DNA from 4 places in the Leclercia pneumoniae genome. Region 3 is predicted to be linked to each of the others. Evidence: predicted binding sites of a transcription regulator. Region 3 holds the regulator's gene; each other region holds the start of a gene.

Region 1 (4,205 bases), 1.0 Mb from region 3:
GGGGCCGGTGGGTGGTTCACGCCACTCTCAGAGACACAGACTTTTGCCGACTGGGTAGTGACTGAGCAGTTGCCGGTGATCCTGGTGGTAGGGGTGAAACTGGGCTGTATTAACCACGCCATGCTGACCGCGAAGGCGGTAGAGCAGGCCGGACTCCGGCTGGCGGGCTGGGTGGCCAACGATGTCGTACCGCCGGGTAAACGCCACGCGGAGTATATGGCGTCGTTGACCCGGCTCATCCCCGCACCGCTGCTGGGCGAGATCCCCTGGCTGGGTGAGCACGGCGATACGGCAGAGGTGGGGCGCTATCTCTCCCTTAGCGCGCTGACGCCATCCAGTGGGCCAGCAGGGGATCGTCCAGCTCGCTAACGCGTCCCTGCGCAACGTTGCGCCCGCGATAGAGTAAACAAAAGCGATCCGCGACCCGGCGGATCAGCGACAGCTGCTGTTCTGCCAGTAAAACCGATAACCCTAACTCCCGGTTAAGCCGCACCAGCAGCTGCGCCAGCTTCACGGCGAACGACTGCCCTGGCCCGCGGCTGGGTTCATCCAGGATCAGCAGCCGGGGACGGGTCACCAGCGTATTCGCCAGCGCCAGCTGGTACTGCTCTGCCTCACCGATACCCGACGCGCGTAACCGGCGCAAAGGGTAGAGTTCCGGGAAGAGGTCGTAGATCTCGCCATTCATGGTGCCGCCCATGTCTCCCTTTGCCATCCGCGCAACCTGTAAGTTCTCCTCTACCGTCAGCTGTGAAAAGATGCGCCGCTCTTGCGGCACATAGCCAATGCCTAGCTGATGGCGCGTCTGCGCTGCCACGCCTAACAGATTGTAGGGAGGGGCGCCCGCCTCATGCCACACCATGCTGCCGCTGGCGACGGGCAGCAAACCCGCAATACAGTGGATCAGCGTGGTTTTCCCCATGCCGGGCTGGCCGACGATACCGGTACACACGCCGGGGGGCAGGTCGAGATCGACATTCCATAGCGTATGCTGATTCCCGTAGTACTGGTTAACGGCTCGGAGGCTCAACATCGTGTTTTCTCCTTAGGCTGGCGACGATGACCTGACATGTACTGCAAAACCCTTGCCACAGAGTCAGAAGAGGGCAAAAAACACCGTTTTTTCGGAACCCGCCGCAAAGTTTCTCCCTCAATCGCAGAAGATTGCACTGCCGCAGTGCCAGCCATGAAGAGTAATGGTGCAGCGCCTTTCTGCCGGGAGTGTGAGCAAGATCCCACCAATTTGCTCTGCCTTTTTTCGCTGAGGATCACCAAAATTTAGCGATAAAAAAATTTCTTGCCGCGTTGGGTTAAAAAACCGGGAATTAGCAGAGCGGCGGCGGCTACGGGCTGGAATGAGTTATCCACTATTCCTGTGGATAACCTTGTGCATTAGAGTTAGAAAACGTGAGGTAAGCGAGAGAATACGCGGCCTGCGCCTGAATTGCTGCGAAACCCGTCTTTTCTTAATATTTTTTTATTATCAATAAGTTATATAAAAGCAATGTCTGTCAAGAAAGTGTCATGGTTAATGACAAAAGTACGTGGGCTCGTCTTGACAAATGTTAAAAAAGGAAAAGTTTTGGGGATAACCGAAAAAGTTCCGCATTCTGGCGGGTTGCAGGCGAAATTTTGCGCAGTAAACCGGTTAAAGAGTAGGCGGTAACAGAAATGGCAATTCACGTTACTGGTTTTTCATCCAGTATAATTTACTGGCAAAAAACCGTATCGCGAGTAAAATTACTCACCTGCCGTATAATTGATCATCAGGTCGTTGTTAATGAGTAAACCGTTCAAACTGAATTCCGCTTTCCGTCCTTCTGGCGACCAGCCAGAAGCGATTCGCCGTTTGAAAGAGGGGCTGGAGGATGGTCTCGCGCATCAGACGTTGCTGGGGGTAACCGGCTCGGGTAAAACCTTTACCGTTGCCAACGTCATTGCCGACCTGCAACGTCCGACCATGGTGCTGGCGCCAAATAAAACCCTGGCGGCGCAGCTGTACGGCGAGATGAAAGAGTTCTTTCCTGAAAACGCCGTTGAGTATTTCGTCTCTTACTACGACTACTATCAGCCTGAGGCCTATGTCCCAAGTTCGGACACCTTTATCGAGAAAGATGCCTCGGTAAACGAACATATTGAGCAGATGCGACTCTCTGCCACCAAAGCGCTGCTTGAGCGTCGCGATGTGGTGGTGGTGGCCTCGGTATCGGCGATTTACGGTCTGGGCGACCCGGATCTCTATCTGAAAATGATGCTGCACCTGACGGTGGGCATGATTATCGATCAGCGCGCCATTTTGCGCCGTCTGGCCGAGCTGCAGTACACCCGCAACGATCAGGCCTTCCAGCGCGGTACGTTCCGCGTGCGCGGCGAGGTGATTGATATCTTCCCCGCCGAGTCCGACGATATCGCCCTGCGCGTGGAACTGTTTGATGAAGAGGTAGAGCGGCTGTCGCTGTTCGACCCGCTTACCGGCCATGTGGAGTCGGTGATCCAGCGTTACACCATCTATCCAAAGACCCACTACGTGACCCCACGCGAGCGTATCGTACAGGCGATGGAAGAGATTAAAGTCGAGCTGGGCGATCGCCGTAAGGTGCTGCTTGCCAACAATAAATTGCTGGAAGAGCAGCGCCTGAGCCAGCGCACCCAGTTTGATCTGGAGATGATGAACGAGCTGGGCTACTGCTCCGGCATCGAAAACTACTCCCGGTACCTCTCCGGGCGCGGGCCGGGCGAGGCGCCGCCGACCCTGTTTGACTACCTGCCGGCGGATGGCCTGCTGGTGGTGGATGAATCCCACGTAACCATTCCGCAAATCGGCGGCATGTATCGCGGTGACCGGGCGCGTAAAGAGACGCTGGTGGAGTATGGCTTCCGCCTGCCTTCCGCGCTGGACAACCGCCCAATGAAATTTGAAGAGTTCGAGGCACTGGCACCGCAAACCATCTACGTTTCAGCGACGCCGGGCAACTATGAGCTCGAAAAGTCGGGCGGCGACGTAGTGGATCAGGTTGTGCGTCCGACCGGTCTGCTTGATCCGATCATAGAGGTGCGCCCGGTGGCGACGCAGGTTGACGATCTGCTCTCTGAGATCCGCGCCCGGGCCTCTATCAACGAGCGCGTGCTGGTAACGACCCTCACCAAGCGCATGGCGGAAGATCTGACCGAATACCTGGAAGAGCATGGCGAAAAGGTGCGTTATCTGCACTCGGATATCGATACCGTCGAGCGTATGGAAATTATCCGCGACCTGCGTTTGGGCGAGTTTGATGTGCTGGTGGGCATCAACTTACTGCGAGAAGGGCTGGACATGCCTGAGGTGTCGCTGGTCGCGATTCTCGACGCTGATAAAGAGGGCTTCCTGCGCTCTGAGCGTTCACTGATTCAGACCATTGGCCGTGCCGCGCGTAACGTAAACGGTAAGGCGATTCTCTACGGCGATAAGATCACCCCGTCGATGGCGAAAGCGATTGGTGAGACCGAGCGTCGTCGTGAGAAGCAGCAACAATACAACGAAGAGCACGGCATCACGCCACAGGGTCTGAACAAGAAAGTGGTGGATATTCTGGCGCTGGGTCAGAACATTGCCAAGACCAAAGCCAAAGGCCGCGGTAAAGCGCGCCCGGTCATAGTGGAAGACGATTCCGCGTTACTGACGCCAAAAGCGTTGCAGCAGAAAATACACGAACTGGAAGGCCAGATGATGGAGCATGCGCAGAACCTCGAGTTCGAAGAGGCGGCGCAGCTTCGCGATCAGCTGCATCAGTTGCGAGAGTTGTTTATTGCGGCGTCGTGATTAATCTCGGTTCCCTCGCCCGAGAGGTGAGGGAACCGGTCAAAACGTCATTCAGCCCAATGCCTGAATGGCGCTTTCCAGCGCGACACGCAGCAGATGTCGATCGTGACGATATTTGATATCGCTGGCCTCCAGCGGCTCCTGGATCACCACGCGTCCCTCCATTCCTGAAGTATCCACTTTGGGCCCCACGACCACCGCATCGATAATTTTCTTACCGACCCGCTCCTCCATCAGCTGCAATTTGTTCGCCAGCGTTAAGCTGGCCGCGGCCGGGCTGAGTTCGCGCCCCAGGTTACCGATATAGACCACCGGTGCCGGTGTACGGCGTAGCGCCTGCGCCAGCTCGTTAATCAACAGCAGCGGCATCAGGCTGGTATAAAAGCTGCCGGGGCCAATCAGTATC
Region 2 (4,205 bases), 530 kb from region 3:
GCGTTGGCCGCGCGCAGCGCCTGGCGCATGGTCTCGACGGTATCCTGGGGAATGCCCGTATCTTCCGCGCCATACAGCCCCAGCACGGGGGCATTGAGATCGGTGGCGATATCAACCGGATGTTTGGGTGAGTTAAGGGTCTTTTCACCGACCAGCTTGCCGTACCATGCCACCGCCGCCTTCAGCTGCGGGTTATGGGCAGCATAGAGCCAGCTAATGCGACCGCCCCAGCAGAAACCGGTCATCAGCAGGCGATGCGGATCGCCGCCGTTGCGGGCTGCCCAGTTTGCCACGTGATCGAGGTCGGCCAGGACCTGCGCATCCGGCACTTTTGTCACCAGGTTGCTGAACAGGGTAGGGATGTCGCTGTACTCATTGGGATCGCCCTGACGGAAATAGAGCTCAGGGGCCACGGCCAGGTAGCCCTCCAGCGCCAGACGGCGGCAGATATCGCGGATATGTTCATGCACGCCAAAGATTTCCTGTACCACAATCACGATCGGCAGGGCGCCTTCGGCATCTTTTGGGCGGGCATGATAGGCAGGCATATTCTCGCCCTGCGTCGGGATAGATGTCTCACCGGCGGTAATCGCCTGTTCCGGGGTGGAGACAACCGTTGCGGCCTGCGGGCCAGCGGCAGGGGCAAAAGCAGATTTTTCAGTCATGGCATTCTCCGTACCAATTGGTGCATATAAATATAGACTGCAGGTCATTATTCCACAGTGCCCGAAAGCGGCTATCTTTTGTGCTGCAAGGGCTGATATAACTTGTAAATGTGATGTTGATCACTATTTTATGGAAATGGTATGCAATCATTTTCACTCAAGGTGAGGTGCGTCACGTAAATCGTCCTTCTGCTTCTGTAGAGTACCTTTTTACTTCTGCTGACAATCCGACCCACAGAGGAGTCACTTATGTCCAAGTCTGATGTTTTTCATCTCGGCCTCACCAAAAACGATTTACAAGGGGCTACGCTTGCTATCGTCCCTGGCGATCCGGAGCGTGTGGAAAAGATCGCCGCGCTGATGGATAAGCCGGTTAAGCTGGCATCGCATCGCGAATTTACCACCTGGCGTGCAGAGCTGGACGGCAAAGCGGTTATTGTCTGCTCTACCGGTATCGGCGGCCCTTCTACGTCAATTGCTGTTGAAGAGCTGGCGCAGCTGGGGATTCGTACCTTCCTGCGTATTGGCACCACCGGCGCTATTCAGCCGCATATCAACGTGGGTGACGTCCTGGTGACCACCGCATCCGTGCGTCTGGACGGAGCAAGTCTGCACTTTGCCCCGATGGAATTCCCGGCAGTGGCTGATTTCGAGTGCACCACTGCGCTGGTTGAAGCGGCGAAATCTGTGGGCGCAACCACGCACGTGGGCGTAACCGCCTCTTCCGATACCTTCTACCCAGGCCAGGAGCGTTACGATACCTTCTCCGGCCGTGTGGTGAACCGCTTCAAAGGGTCGATGGAAGAGTGGCAGTCCATGGGCGTAATGAACTACGAAATGGAGTCGGCAACGCTGCTGACCATGTGCGCAAGCCAGGGTCTGCGTGCCGGTATGGTGGCGGGCGTTATCGTAAACCGCACCCAGCAAGAGATCCCGAACGCCGAAACCATGAAACAGACCGAGAGCCATGCGGTGAAAATCGTGGTTGAAGCAGCGCGTCGCCTGATCTAACGCCGTTTCCCTTCGACAAAGGCCGACCTGTTCGGCCTTTTTCTTTGCGTAATCCCTCGCAGAAAAGCCTTTCCAGGGTGGACGTTTATACAGCACAATTCTATTTTGTGCCGGTAATACCTTGATGCAGGGGGCGATGTGGATATCTCAGTCATTTTTTATGCCGTAGTAGCACTGGTGAGCGTAGCGATAGGCTGGCTGCTTGCCAGTTATCAACACGCCCAACAAAAAGCCGATCAGCTGGCGGAACGTGAAGAGATCGTTGCTGAATTAAGCGCAGTGAAACAGCAGGTTGCCCAAAGCGCACACTGGCGTGATGAGTGTGAGTTGCTTAATAACGAACTGCGTAATTTACGCGACATCAACACCTCGCTGGAGGCCGATCTCCGCGAAGTGACCACCCGCCTGGAATCGACCCAACTGCATGCAGAAGACAAAATCCGCCAGATGATGAACAGCGAGCAGCGCCTTAGCGAGCAGTTCGAAAACCTGGCCAACCGCATCTTCGAACAGAGCAATCGCCGTGCCGATGAGCAAAACCGTCAGAGTCTGAACGGCCTGCTTGCCCCCCTGCGTGAACAGCTGGATGGCTTTCGCCGCCAGGTGCAAGAGAGCTTTGGCCAGGAGTCTCGCGAGCGGCACACGCTGGCGCATGAAATTCGTAATCTTCAGCAGCTTAATGCCCAGATGGCTCAGGAGGCCGTAAACCTGACCCGGGCGCTGAAAGGCGATAATAAAACCCAGGGTAACTGGGGCGAAGTGGTGTTAACTCGCGTGCTGGAGGCATCGGGCCTGCGAGAGGGGCATGAGTATGAAACCCAGGTCAGTATCGAAACCGACACCCGCGCGCGTATGCAGCCCGACGTTATCGTGCGTTTGCCGCAGGGCAAAGACGTGGTTATTGATGCGAAAATGACGCTGGTGGCCTATGAGCGCTACTTCAACGCCGAAGATGAGTACACTCGCGAGTCGGCGCTCCAGGAGCATATCGCCTCGGTGCGAAACCATATTCGCCTGCTGGGTCGCAAAGATTACCAGCAGTTGCCTGGCCTGCGGTCGCTGGATTACGTCCTGATGTTTATCCCCGTCGAGCCGGCCTTCTTGCTGGCGCTCGACAGGCAGCCGGAACTGATCACCGAAGCATTAAAAAATAACATCATGCTGGTGAGCCCCACCACGCTGCTGGTGGCGCTGCGCACCATCGCCAATTTGTGGCGTTATGAACACCAAAGCCGCAATGCTCAGCAGATCGCCGATCGCGCCAGCAAGCTGTACGACAAGATGCGCCTGTTCGTGGATGATATGTCCTCTGTCGGGCAGAGTCTGGATCGCGCCCAGGATAACTATCGTCAGGCCATGAAAAAACTTACCTCCGGGCGGGGTAACCTCCTTGCGCAGGCAGAGTCATTCCGTAGCCTTGGCGTAGAGGTAAAGCGCGAGATAAATCCGGATTTAGCAGAATATGCAACATCGCAGGACGAAGAGTATCGCCTGCGTGAGGCGAGCGACGCGCAAGTTTCAGCCAATAAAGACAATGAATTAACTGACCCTCACGTCACACAACACCCCCTGGAACGTTATTCTCAGGGTGGTTGAATCATAGGGCAAATGCGCCCAATCTGTTACACTTCTCGAACATTTGACTGATTAGCAGGCCCTGAGATGGTTGAAGATTCACAAGATACGACGCACTTTGGCTTTCAGACTGTAGCCAAAGCGCAAAAAGCTGACATGGTAGCCCATGTATTTCATTCCGTAGCGGCAAAGTACGATGTGATGAATGACCTGATGTCATTTGGTATTCATCGTCTGTGGAAGCGATTCACTATTGATTGTAGCGGTGTGCGTCGCGGCCAGACCGTGCTGGATTTGGCTGGGGGCACTGGCGATCTGACGGCAAAGTTCTCGCGTCTTGTAGGCGAAACGGGCCGCGTGGTGCTGGCAGATATCAACGACTCGATGTTGAAAATGGGCCGCGAAAAGCTGCGCAACATCGGCGTGGTGGGCAACGTTGAATATGTTCAGGCCAACGCCGAAGCACTCCCGTTCCCTGACAATACCTTTGACTGTATTACCATCTCGTTTGGTCTGCGTAACGTGACCGACAAAGAGAAAGCGCTGCGCTCAATGTATCGGGTGCTGAAGCCGGGCGGCCGTCTGTTGGTGCTTGAGTTCTCTAAACCTATTATCGAACCACTGAGTAAAGCGTACGACGCCTACTCCTTCCACATCCTGCCACGCATTGGCGAGATGGTGGCGAACGATGCCGACAGCTATCGCTACCTGGCAGAGTCCATTCGTATGCACCCTAATCAGGATACCCTGAAGGCGATGATGCAGGACGCAGGTTTTGACAATGTTGATTACTTCAACATGACGGCGGGCGTGGTTGCTCTGCACCGCGGCTATAAGTTCTGAGTGGAGGTGGCCTATGCCTTTTAAACCCTTGATCTCCGCTGGCGTTGAAAATGTGCTTAATACGTTTCTCTATCGCTCACCTGCGCTGAAGACGGCGCGTCAGCGCCTGAA
Region 3 (4,205 bases):
GGATCGATAGACTCACGCCACTCCGGAACATGGTTGTTCAGGTAGGTCATCAGCGGCATGGGTTCGCCAAAGTTCACATAGCCCTGGCCGAGATTACGCAGCTTGCTCAGCCCACGCAGCATCTGCGGCAGGCTCTCTTTCTCTTTGGTGGCACCGCGCAGCTCTTTAGCATAGGTTCCCACCTCCATCACATGCTCATAACCGATGTAAATCGGCACCAGGGTGATAGGACGCGTACCGCCGCGCAGCATCGCCTGAATCGTCATCGACAGGGTTCCGGTCTTCGGATCGAGCAGACGCCCGGTACGGGAACGACCGCCCTCAACGAAGTACTCAACGGAATAGCCGCGGCTGAACAGCTCGCCCAGATACTCGCGGAAGACGGTGGAGTAGAGCTTGTTGCCCTTAAAGGTACGGCGAATAAAGAACGCACCCAGGCGACGGAAAATCGGCCCTGCTGGCCAGAAGTTCAGGTTAATACCGGCTGCGATATGCGGCGGTACCAGGCCCTGATGATAGAGCACATACGAGAGCAGCAGGTAGTCCATGTGGCTGCGGTGGCAGGGCACATAGACAATTTCATGACCGTCGTGCGCCAGCTGACGCACCCGTTCGGCGTTATGAACGTTAATGCCCTGATAGAGGCGGTTCCACGTAAAGCTCAGGATACGATCGGAGAGGCGAATCATCTCGTAAGAGAAGTTCGCGGCGATCTCTTCCATTAGCGCAATGGCGTTTTGCTGCGCTTTTTCGTGGGAGATTTTTTTGCTGCGCGCTTCGTCTTCAACCGCACGGGCAATCGCTTTGGATGCCAGCAGTTTGTTGAAGAGATCCTGACGGGCAGGCAGACGTGGCCCTACAGCAGCCAGACGCTGGCGGGCAAAGTGCATACGCGCCACGCGCGCCAGCTTCTGCGCGATAATCTTATCGGTGCCGTGCTCATCCGCCATCCGGCGCAGAGAGACGGACGGCGAGAAGCGCACAAAGCTGTCGCGACCAAGCCAGGTCACGGCGAAGAACTTCTGCACGCCGTTCAGCATACGCAGCGGCGGGTTCTCTTCTCCTTTTTCGCGCCCCGGGCGACGGCCAAACATGACCGAGACCGGCACCATCTGCACATCCAGATTCGGGTTGCTGCGGTGCAGATCGAGGTAGTCGTGGAACAGCTTGATGGACTCTTCTTTCGGCGTGTAATAGGTGAACACGCGCGGCCCGCCGTGGATAAAGACATAGCGCGGCAGCAGGGTGCCGTCGATCTCCAGCGGCTCCAGCGGGTCAGGTAAATCATGCGCCAGGCACTGGGCGCGCAGCGTCAGCAAGTCGGCCTTAGAGTTATAAGGCAAAACGTACATAATAGGGCGCGAGGTATCGAGCCCTAATTCCGGCGCAGGATTTGCCGGGATAGACTTGCTTTTTACCAGGACGCTTAATGGTAAATTAAGTAATTTGTAGTAAATTCTTGGCCAGCCAGACATAAACGATGTAAAGCCTCTGGTTAAAAATGCAATTGCGGCGCAAGGATAACAGAATGCGCACAAAATTTCTGTTGTTACCCGTCATACTTCAGGCGGTATGGCAACGCTCTATAGCTATAGTTACTGACGCTATTTTTCAATAAAGGTTCTTTTGATGGCCAATAATACCACTGGGTTAACCCGTATCATTAAAGCTGCTGGTTATTCATGGAAAGGGATCCGCGCAGCCTGGATCAACGAGGCGGCCTTCCGCCAGGAGAGCGTTGCCGTGATTGCGGCAATCATTATTGCCTGCTGGCTGGATGTCGATCCTATTACCCGCGTGCTGCTGATTGGCTCGGTGATGTTGGTGATGATAGTCGAAATTTTAAACAGTGCGATTGAAGCGGTAGTGGATCGTATCGGGTCTGATTATCACGAACTTTCCGGGCGGGCCAAAGACATGGGCTCGGCGGCGGTATTGTTAAGTATCTTTGTCGCGCTCTTTACCTGGCTCTCACTGCTGTGGGGACATTTTCGATAAGCCTCGACAAAACGAATAAGTCTCTGGTTTTTTGTGCGGTTTATGGTTCCAAAATCGCCTTTGACTGTATATACTCACAGCATAACTGTATATACACCCAGGGGGCGGAATGAAAGCGTTAACGACCAGGCAGCAAGAGGTGTTTGATCTCATTCGGGATCATATCGGCCAGACGGGGATGCCACCCACGCGTGCGGAAATCGCGCAGCGTCTGGGATTCCGTTCTCCGAACGCCGCTGAAGAGCATCTCAAAGCCCTGGCACGTAAGGGCGTTCTGGAGATCGTCTCCGGCGCGTCTCGCGGCATTCGTTTGCTGGTTGAAGAAGAAGAGGGCCTGCCGCTGGTAGGCCGCGTAGCAGCGGGTGAGCCGCTGCTGGCGCAGCAGCACATTGAAGGTCACTATCAGGTTGATCCCGGTATGTTTAAGCCGAGTGCAGACTTTTTACTGCGCGTTAGCGGCATGTCCATGAAGGATATCGGCATTATCGACGGCGATCTGCTGGCAGTGCATAAAACGCAGGATGTGCGCAACGGCCAGGTGGTCGTGGCGCGTATCGACGACGAAGTAACCGTGAAGCGCCTGAAGAAGCAGGGCAACATTGTTCAGCTTCTGCCGGAAAACAGCGAATTCTCCCCCATCGTTGTTGACCTGCGTGAAAACAACTTCTCCATTGAAGGCTTAGCGGTTGGCGTTATCCGCAACGGCGACTGGCTGTAATCTCTTCCCGACAGGCTACGACTGTGTCGTAGCCTGTTCTCTTTCTCTCTGGTTATTCACATGTCTCTGCTGACTACCGCCGATAAGGCGTTATGGCGTCTTGCGCTGCCGATGATCTTCTCCAATATCAGCGTGCCGCTGCTGGGGCTGGTCGATACGGCGGTGATAGGTCATCTGGATTCCCCTGTCTATCTTGGCGGCGTGGCCATCGGCGCGACGGCGACCAGTTTCCTCTTTATGCTGCTGCTCTTCCTGCGCATGAGCACTACCGGTTTAACTGCCCAGGCCTATGGCGCAAAAGATCCGTTGCGTCTGGCACGTGCGCTGGTGCAGCCGCTGCTGATGGCGTTGGGGGCCGGGCTGCTGATTGTGTTACTGCGAACCCCGCTTATCGATCTTGCCCTGCATATTGTGGGGGGGAGCGACGCGGTGCTGCTTCAGGCACGGCGTTTCCTGGAAATACGCTGGCTCAGCGCGCCGGCATCGCTGGCAAACCTGGTATTGCTCGGCTGGTTGCTGGGGGTGCAATATGCCCGCGCCCCGGTGATCCTGCTGGTAGTGGGTAACCTGATTAATATCGTACTCGACCTGTGGCTGGTGATGGGCCTGAAGATGAATGTGCAGGGCGCCGCGCTGGCCACGGCGGTGGCAGAGTACGCCACGTTATTGATTGGCTTGTGGATGGTCTGGCGAGTACTGGCCCTGCGCGGCATCTCACTGGCGATGTTGAAAGCGAGCTGGCGCGGTAATATCCGCAAACTCATGGCTCTGAACCGCGATATCATGTTGCGCTCGTTGCTGTTACAGCTCTGCTTTGGCGCACTAACCGTCTTTGGCGCCCGGCTGGGGCCCGAAATCGTCGCCGTCAACGCGGTTCTGATGACCCTGCTGACCTTTACTGCCTACGCGCTGGATGGCTTTGCCTATGCGGTGGAGGCGCACTCCGGCCAGGCGTATGGTGCCCGCGAAAGTGGCCAGCTACGCGAGGTATGGCGCGCCGCCTGTCGTCAGGCCGGGCTGGTTGCACTGGGGTTTGCTCTCATTTATGCCTTAATGGGCGATCGCATCATCGCCTTACTCACCTCGCTGCCCGAACTTCGCGAACTGGCGAATCATTACCTGGTCTGGCAGATAATATTACCGGTGGTGGGGGTGTGGTGTTACCTGCTGGATGGCATGTTTATTGGCGCCACGCGGGGCGCTGAAATGCGCAACAGTATGGCGATCGCCGCCGCCGGGTTTGGCCTCACGCTACTCACATTGCCCTGGCTGGGTAACCATGGTCTATGGCTGGCGCTGGCCGTGTTTCTGGCTCTGCGTGGCCTGTCGCAGGCGCTTATCTGGCGCCATCACTGGCGTAATAATACCTGGTTTATGTAGCGGTTTCGTTTGGCGTAACGGTAAAAGATTCTGAATAGTGCCTCGTTCGCCGAAGCCTTAACTATAATAATTATCAAGTCCAACAGGAAATGAACGTAACGGACGATAC
Region 4 (4,205 bases), 1.2 Mb from region 3:
TGTTACACGCCAGGAAAAATAAAGGCGACCTATGGCCGCCTTTATTTACGTTTGTTACTGACTTGTAAAGATTATTTGCTCTGTTCAGCCAGCCCATCAAGGTAACGTTCTGCATCCAGCGCAGCCATACAGCCGGTGCCCGCAGAAGTGATTGCCTGACGATAAATGTGGTCCATCACGTCACCTGCGGCGAACACGCCCGGGATGCTGGTCTGGGTCGCATTACCGTGAATACCGGACTGCACTTTGATGTAGCCGTTTTCCAGCTCAAGCTGTCCTTCGAAGATGCCGGTGTTTGGGCTGTGGCCGATGGCAACAAACAGGCCCGCCACTTCCAGCGACTCTACGTTATCGGTGTTCTGAGTATCGCGGATACGCAGGCCAGCAACGCCCATCTGGTCGCCGGTCACCTCTTCCAGCGTACGGTTAGTGTGCAGCACGATGTTGCCGCTGGCCACTTTATCCATCAGACGCTTGATCAGGATTTTTTCCGCGCGGAAGGTTTCACGACGGTGGATCAGATGCACTTCCGAAGCGATATTCGCCAGATAAAGCGCCTCTTCCACGGCAGTATTGCCGCCGCCGATGACCGCCACTTTCTGATTGCGGTAGAAGAATCCGTCGCAGGTGGCGCAGGCGGATACGCCGCGTCCTTTAAAGGCCTCTTCTGAAGGCAGGCCCAGATAGCGAGCAGAAGCCCCTGTAGCGATGATCAGCGCATCACAAGTGTAAACACCACTATCACCGGTCAGCGTGAACGGACGGTTTTGCAGATCGACCTTGTTGATGTGGTCGAACAGAATTTCGGTTTCGAACTTGGTCGCGTGCTCGTGCATACGTTCCATCAGCAGCGGCCCGGTCAGGTCATTCGGATCGCCTGGCCAGTTTTCCACTTCGGTTGTGGTGGTCAACTGACCGCCTTTTTCCATGCCCGTGATCAGTACCGGTTGCAGGTTAGCGCGTGCAGCATAGACCGCTGCGGTGTATCCCGCAGGTCCAGAACCAAGGATTAGCAGCTTACTGTGTTTGGCCGTGCCCATGAGATCCCCATTGTTGTTGGCAGACATTTCCCGCGATTGTAGGGAATTTGTCGCTTTAAAAAAAGGGCACAGCGATTTTGTTAACGATATGTGCAATAGCAACCAGCAATCAATCGGCCCGGCAATTACCTTTTTGAGCGAACAACGCATGAACAATCGGTCGAAAGTAAGGCGATAAAATGAGGATTAATGCCCGGTCGTAATGAATATCCGGCATGTTGTACTAAAAATCGATGTTTTGCTTTGACAATCCCCTGCGCTTTTGCGAAAACATTCAAGGAAGAAAAAAATGCGGTCTTTGTGTAGCGCATAGTCATGCACATAATCGCCATTTTTATCCGGTCAGCGAAATCTACGCATGGTGTGGACAGACGCCATACGTGATGTTGATGACAGCCCACGGGCAACGGTCTTCTTACCACATAACCCCAATTGCTATCGCGCAAACTACAAAACAGGCGATGCGATTAACGACGGGTATAGACTCTGAACAGTGAAGTGCACAGGGTCCTGGCAGGAGTTAGGGAAGGAATACAGAGAGACAATAATAATGGTAGATAGCAAGAAGCGCCCTGGCAAAGATCTCGACCGTATCGATCGTAACATTCTTAATGAATTGCAAAAGGATGGGCGTATTTCCAACGTCGAGCTTTCAAAACGTGTGGGACTTTCCCCGACGCCGTGCCTCGAGCGTGTGCGCCGACTGGAAAGACAGGGTTTCATTCAGGGCTATACGGCTCTGCTTAACCCGCATTATCTGGATGCCTCACTTCTGGTATTTGTTGAGATTACTCTGAATCGTGGCGCGCCGGATGTGTTTGAACAGTTCAACGCCGCTGTGCAAAAACTGGAAGAAATTCAAGAGTGTCACCTGGTTTCCGGTGATTTCGACTACTTGTTGAAAACCCGTGTACCTGACATGTCTGCTTACCGTAAGCTGCTGGGTGAAACCCTGCTGCGTCTGCCTGGCGTGAACGACACCCGTACTTACGTGGTGATGGAAGAAGTCAAGCAGAGCAATCGTCTGGTTATCAAGACGCGCTAACACGGAACAGGTGCAAAATCAGCGTACTTTGGTTACACTCCTGTTAATCCATACAGCAACAGTGTCGGTTTACCGGCACTGTTGTCCGTTTTAGCAAACAGGCAGGAAATGCCTGGTACCTGGAGAGCCTTTCTTGAGCCAGGAATATACTGAAGACAAAGAAGTCAATTTATCTAAGCTAAGCAGTGGGCGCCGACTCCTTGAAGCGTTACTGATTGTTACTGCCCTTTTTGCCATCTGGCTAATGGCAGCCTTACTCAGCTTCAACCCTTCCGATCCCAGCTGGTCACAAACCGCGTGGCATGAGCCTATTCATAATCTGGGCGGTATACCCGGTGCCTGGCTTGCGGATACCCTGTTCTTCATTTTTGGCGTAATGGCCTACACCATCCCGGTGATTATCATCGGTGGATGCTGGTTCGCCTGGCGTCATCGTCAGAACGATGAGTACATCGACTATTTTGCGGTCTCGCTGCGCCTGATTGGGGCGCTGGCGCTGATCCTCACCTCCTGTGGACTGGCGGCGATTAACGCCGACGATATCTGGTATTTTGCCTCTGGCGGGGTGATCGGCAGTCTGCTAAGCACCGCGCTGCAGCCAATGCTGCACAGCAGCGGCGGTACGCTGGCGTTGCTCTGTATCTGGGCCGCAGGCCTGACGCTGTTTACAGGCTGGTCATGGGTGAGCATTGCCGAGAAGATTGGCAGCCTGATTCTGAACATTCTCACCTTCGCCAGTAATCGTACGCGTCGTGACGATACGTGGGTCGATGAAGATGAGTACGAAGACGATTACGAAGAGGCCGAAGAGCACGCCGAGCAGCGTGAATCGCGTCGCGCACGCATCATGCGTGGGGCATTGGCCCGTCGTAAACGTGTCGCCGAGAAATTCAGCAACCCGTTAGCCCGCAAGACCGACGCGGCGCTCTTCTCCGGTAAACGAATGGATGACGACGAGCAGGTTGCATACAGCGCGGGCGGCGCAGCCGTTGACCCTGACGATGTGCTCTTTTCAGGCCATCGTGCGACGCCGGGCGATTACGATGAATACGATCCACTGCTCAATGGCCATTCCGTCACTGAACCTGTAGCGGCCGCCGCGGTTGCGACCACTGCAGCGCAAGCCTGGGCCGCGCCAGTGGAGGCGGTTACACCTTCTGCGCCCGTACCGGCACCCGAATCAGCAGTGCAGCAGCCGCTGGTTGACTGGCAAACTGCCCCTGGCGTTCATACCCCTGAGCCGACAATTGCCCCTGAGCCGCAGAGCTATGTGCCGGTTCAACAGGAGCCGTGGCAGCAACCTTATCAGCCAGAGCCGGTTTACGAGCCGCAACCTTATCAAGACTATGAACAACCCGTTGCTCAGCCGTATCAAGAGCCGGTCGCGCCGCAGCAACCGTTAGCGACTGAACAACCGTACGTTGCGCCGCAACCCGAGCCTGAAGTGGAAGAGACCAAGCCGGCTCGTCCGCCTATGTACTATTTCGAAGAGGTCGAAGAGCGTCGTGCTCGCGAACGCGAACAGCTTGCAGCCTGGTATCAACCGGTGCCGGAGCCGAATTCTGCGCCAGTCTCTTCGCAACCCGTTTCTGCACCGGCTATGCCAGAGGTTGATCCGACGGCCTCCGTTTCTCCGGCGGCAGCCGGCGTGAAGCAGGCTACGGTTTCAGCAACCGCAGCCGCAGCGGCCGCTGCACCTGTCTTTAGCCTCGCCACAGGCGGATCCGGTGCACCGCGCGCCCAGGTGAAAGAGGGCATTGGCCCGCAACTGCCTCGCCCGAACCGCGTCCGCGTCCCAACCCGGCGTGAGCTGGCTTCCGCCTCTTTCGGGATTAAGATCCCCTCTCAGCAGCGTCAGCCAGAAGAGAAAAGGGTGGGTGCGGAATACGATGAGGCTGATGAGTTGCACCAGGATGAGCTGGCTCGCCAGTTTGCTGCGCAACAACAGCAGCGCTATGGCGAAGAGTACCAGACTGAGGTGCAGCCTTACGCGTCTCAGAACGAAGAAGATGACGCTGCCGAAGCAGAACTGGCTCGCCAGTTTGCTGCCTCTCAAGAGCAGCGCTATTCAGGCGAGCAGCCGTCAGGCGCGAATCCCTTCTCGTTGTCGGACTTTGAAT

What was found. Region 3 encodes LexA, which represses DNA repair genes until DNA is damaged. Its sites were predicted from a motif close to TNCTGTATGTACATACAGNA; they were not measured.
Region 1: uvrB (excinuclease ABC subunit UvrB) is a predicted target of LexA. The motif match lies at 1,686-1,705, and genes of this name have one in related genera.
Region 2: rmuC (DNA recombination protein RmuC) is a predicted target of LexA. The motif match lies at 1,752-1,771, and genes of this name have one in related genera.
Region 4: JZ655_RS06920 (DNA translocase FtsK 4TM domain-containing protein) is a predicted target of LexA. The motif match lies at 2,124-2,143, and genes of this name have one in related genera.

The regions. Positions count from the first base shown of each region.
Region 1 is NZ_CP071383.1:1,308,817-1,313,021, forward strand. Features, by position in the region: gene bioD (dethiobiotin synthase) at 1-369, shown strand, start outside; gene JZ655_RS06145 (ABC transporter ATP-binding protein) at 317-1,033, opposite strand; gene uvrB (excinuclease ABC subunit UvrB) at 1,781-3,799, shown strand; gene yvcK (uridine diphosphate-N-acetylglucosamine-binding protein YvcK) at 3,851-4,205, opposite strand, start outside.
Region 2 is NZ_CP071383.1:4,133,002-4,137,206, reverse strand. Features, by position in the region: gene JZ655_RS20095 (dienelactone hydrolase family protein) at 1-665, opposite strand, end outside; gene udp (uridine phosphorylase) at 915-1,676, shown strand; gene rmuC (DNA recombination protein RmuC) at 1,815-3,272, shown strand; gene ubiE (bifunctional demethylmenaquinone methyltransferase/2-methoxy-6-polyprenyl-1,4-benzoquinol methylase UbiE) at 3,339-4,094, shown strand; gene ubiJ (ubiquinone biosynthesis protein UbiJ) at 4,108-4,205, shown strand, end outside.
Region 3 is NZ_CP071383.1:267,169-271,373, forward strand. Features, by position in the region: gene plsB (glycerol-3-phosphate 1-O-acyltransferase PlsB) at 1-1,475, opposite strand, end outside; gene JZ655_RS01235 (diacylglycerol kinase) at 1,630-1,998, shown strand; gene lexA (transcriptional repressor LexA) at 2,108-2,716, shown strand; gene dinF (MATE family efflux transporter DinF) at 2,777-4,096, shown strand.
Region 4 is NZ_CP071383.1:1,474,369-1,478,573, forward strand. Features, by position in the region: gene trxB (thioredoxin-disulfide reductase) at 72-1,040, opposite strand; gene lrp (leucine-responsive transcriptional regulator Lrp) at 1,591-2,085, shown strand; gene JZ655_RS06920 (DNA translocase FtsK 4TM domain-containing protein) at 2,219-4,205, shown strand, end outside.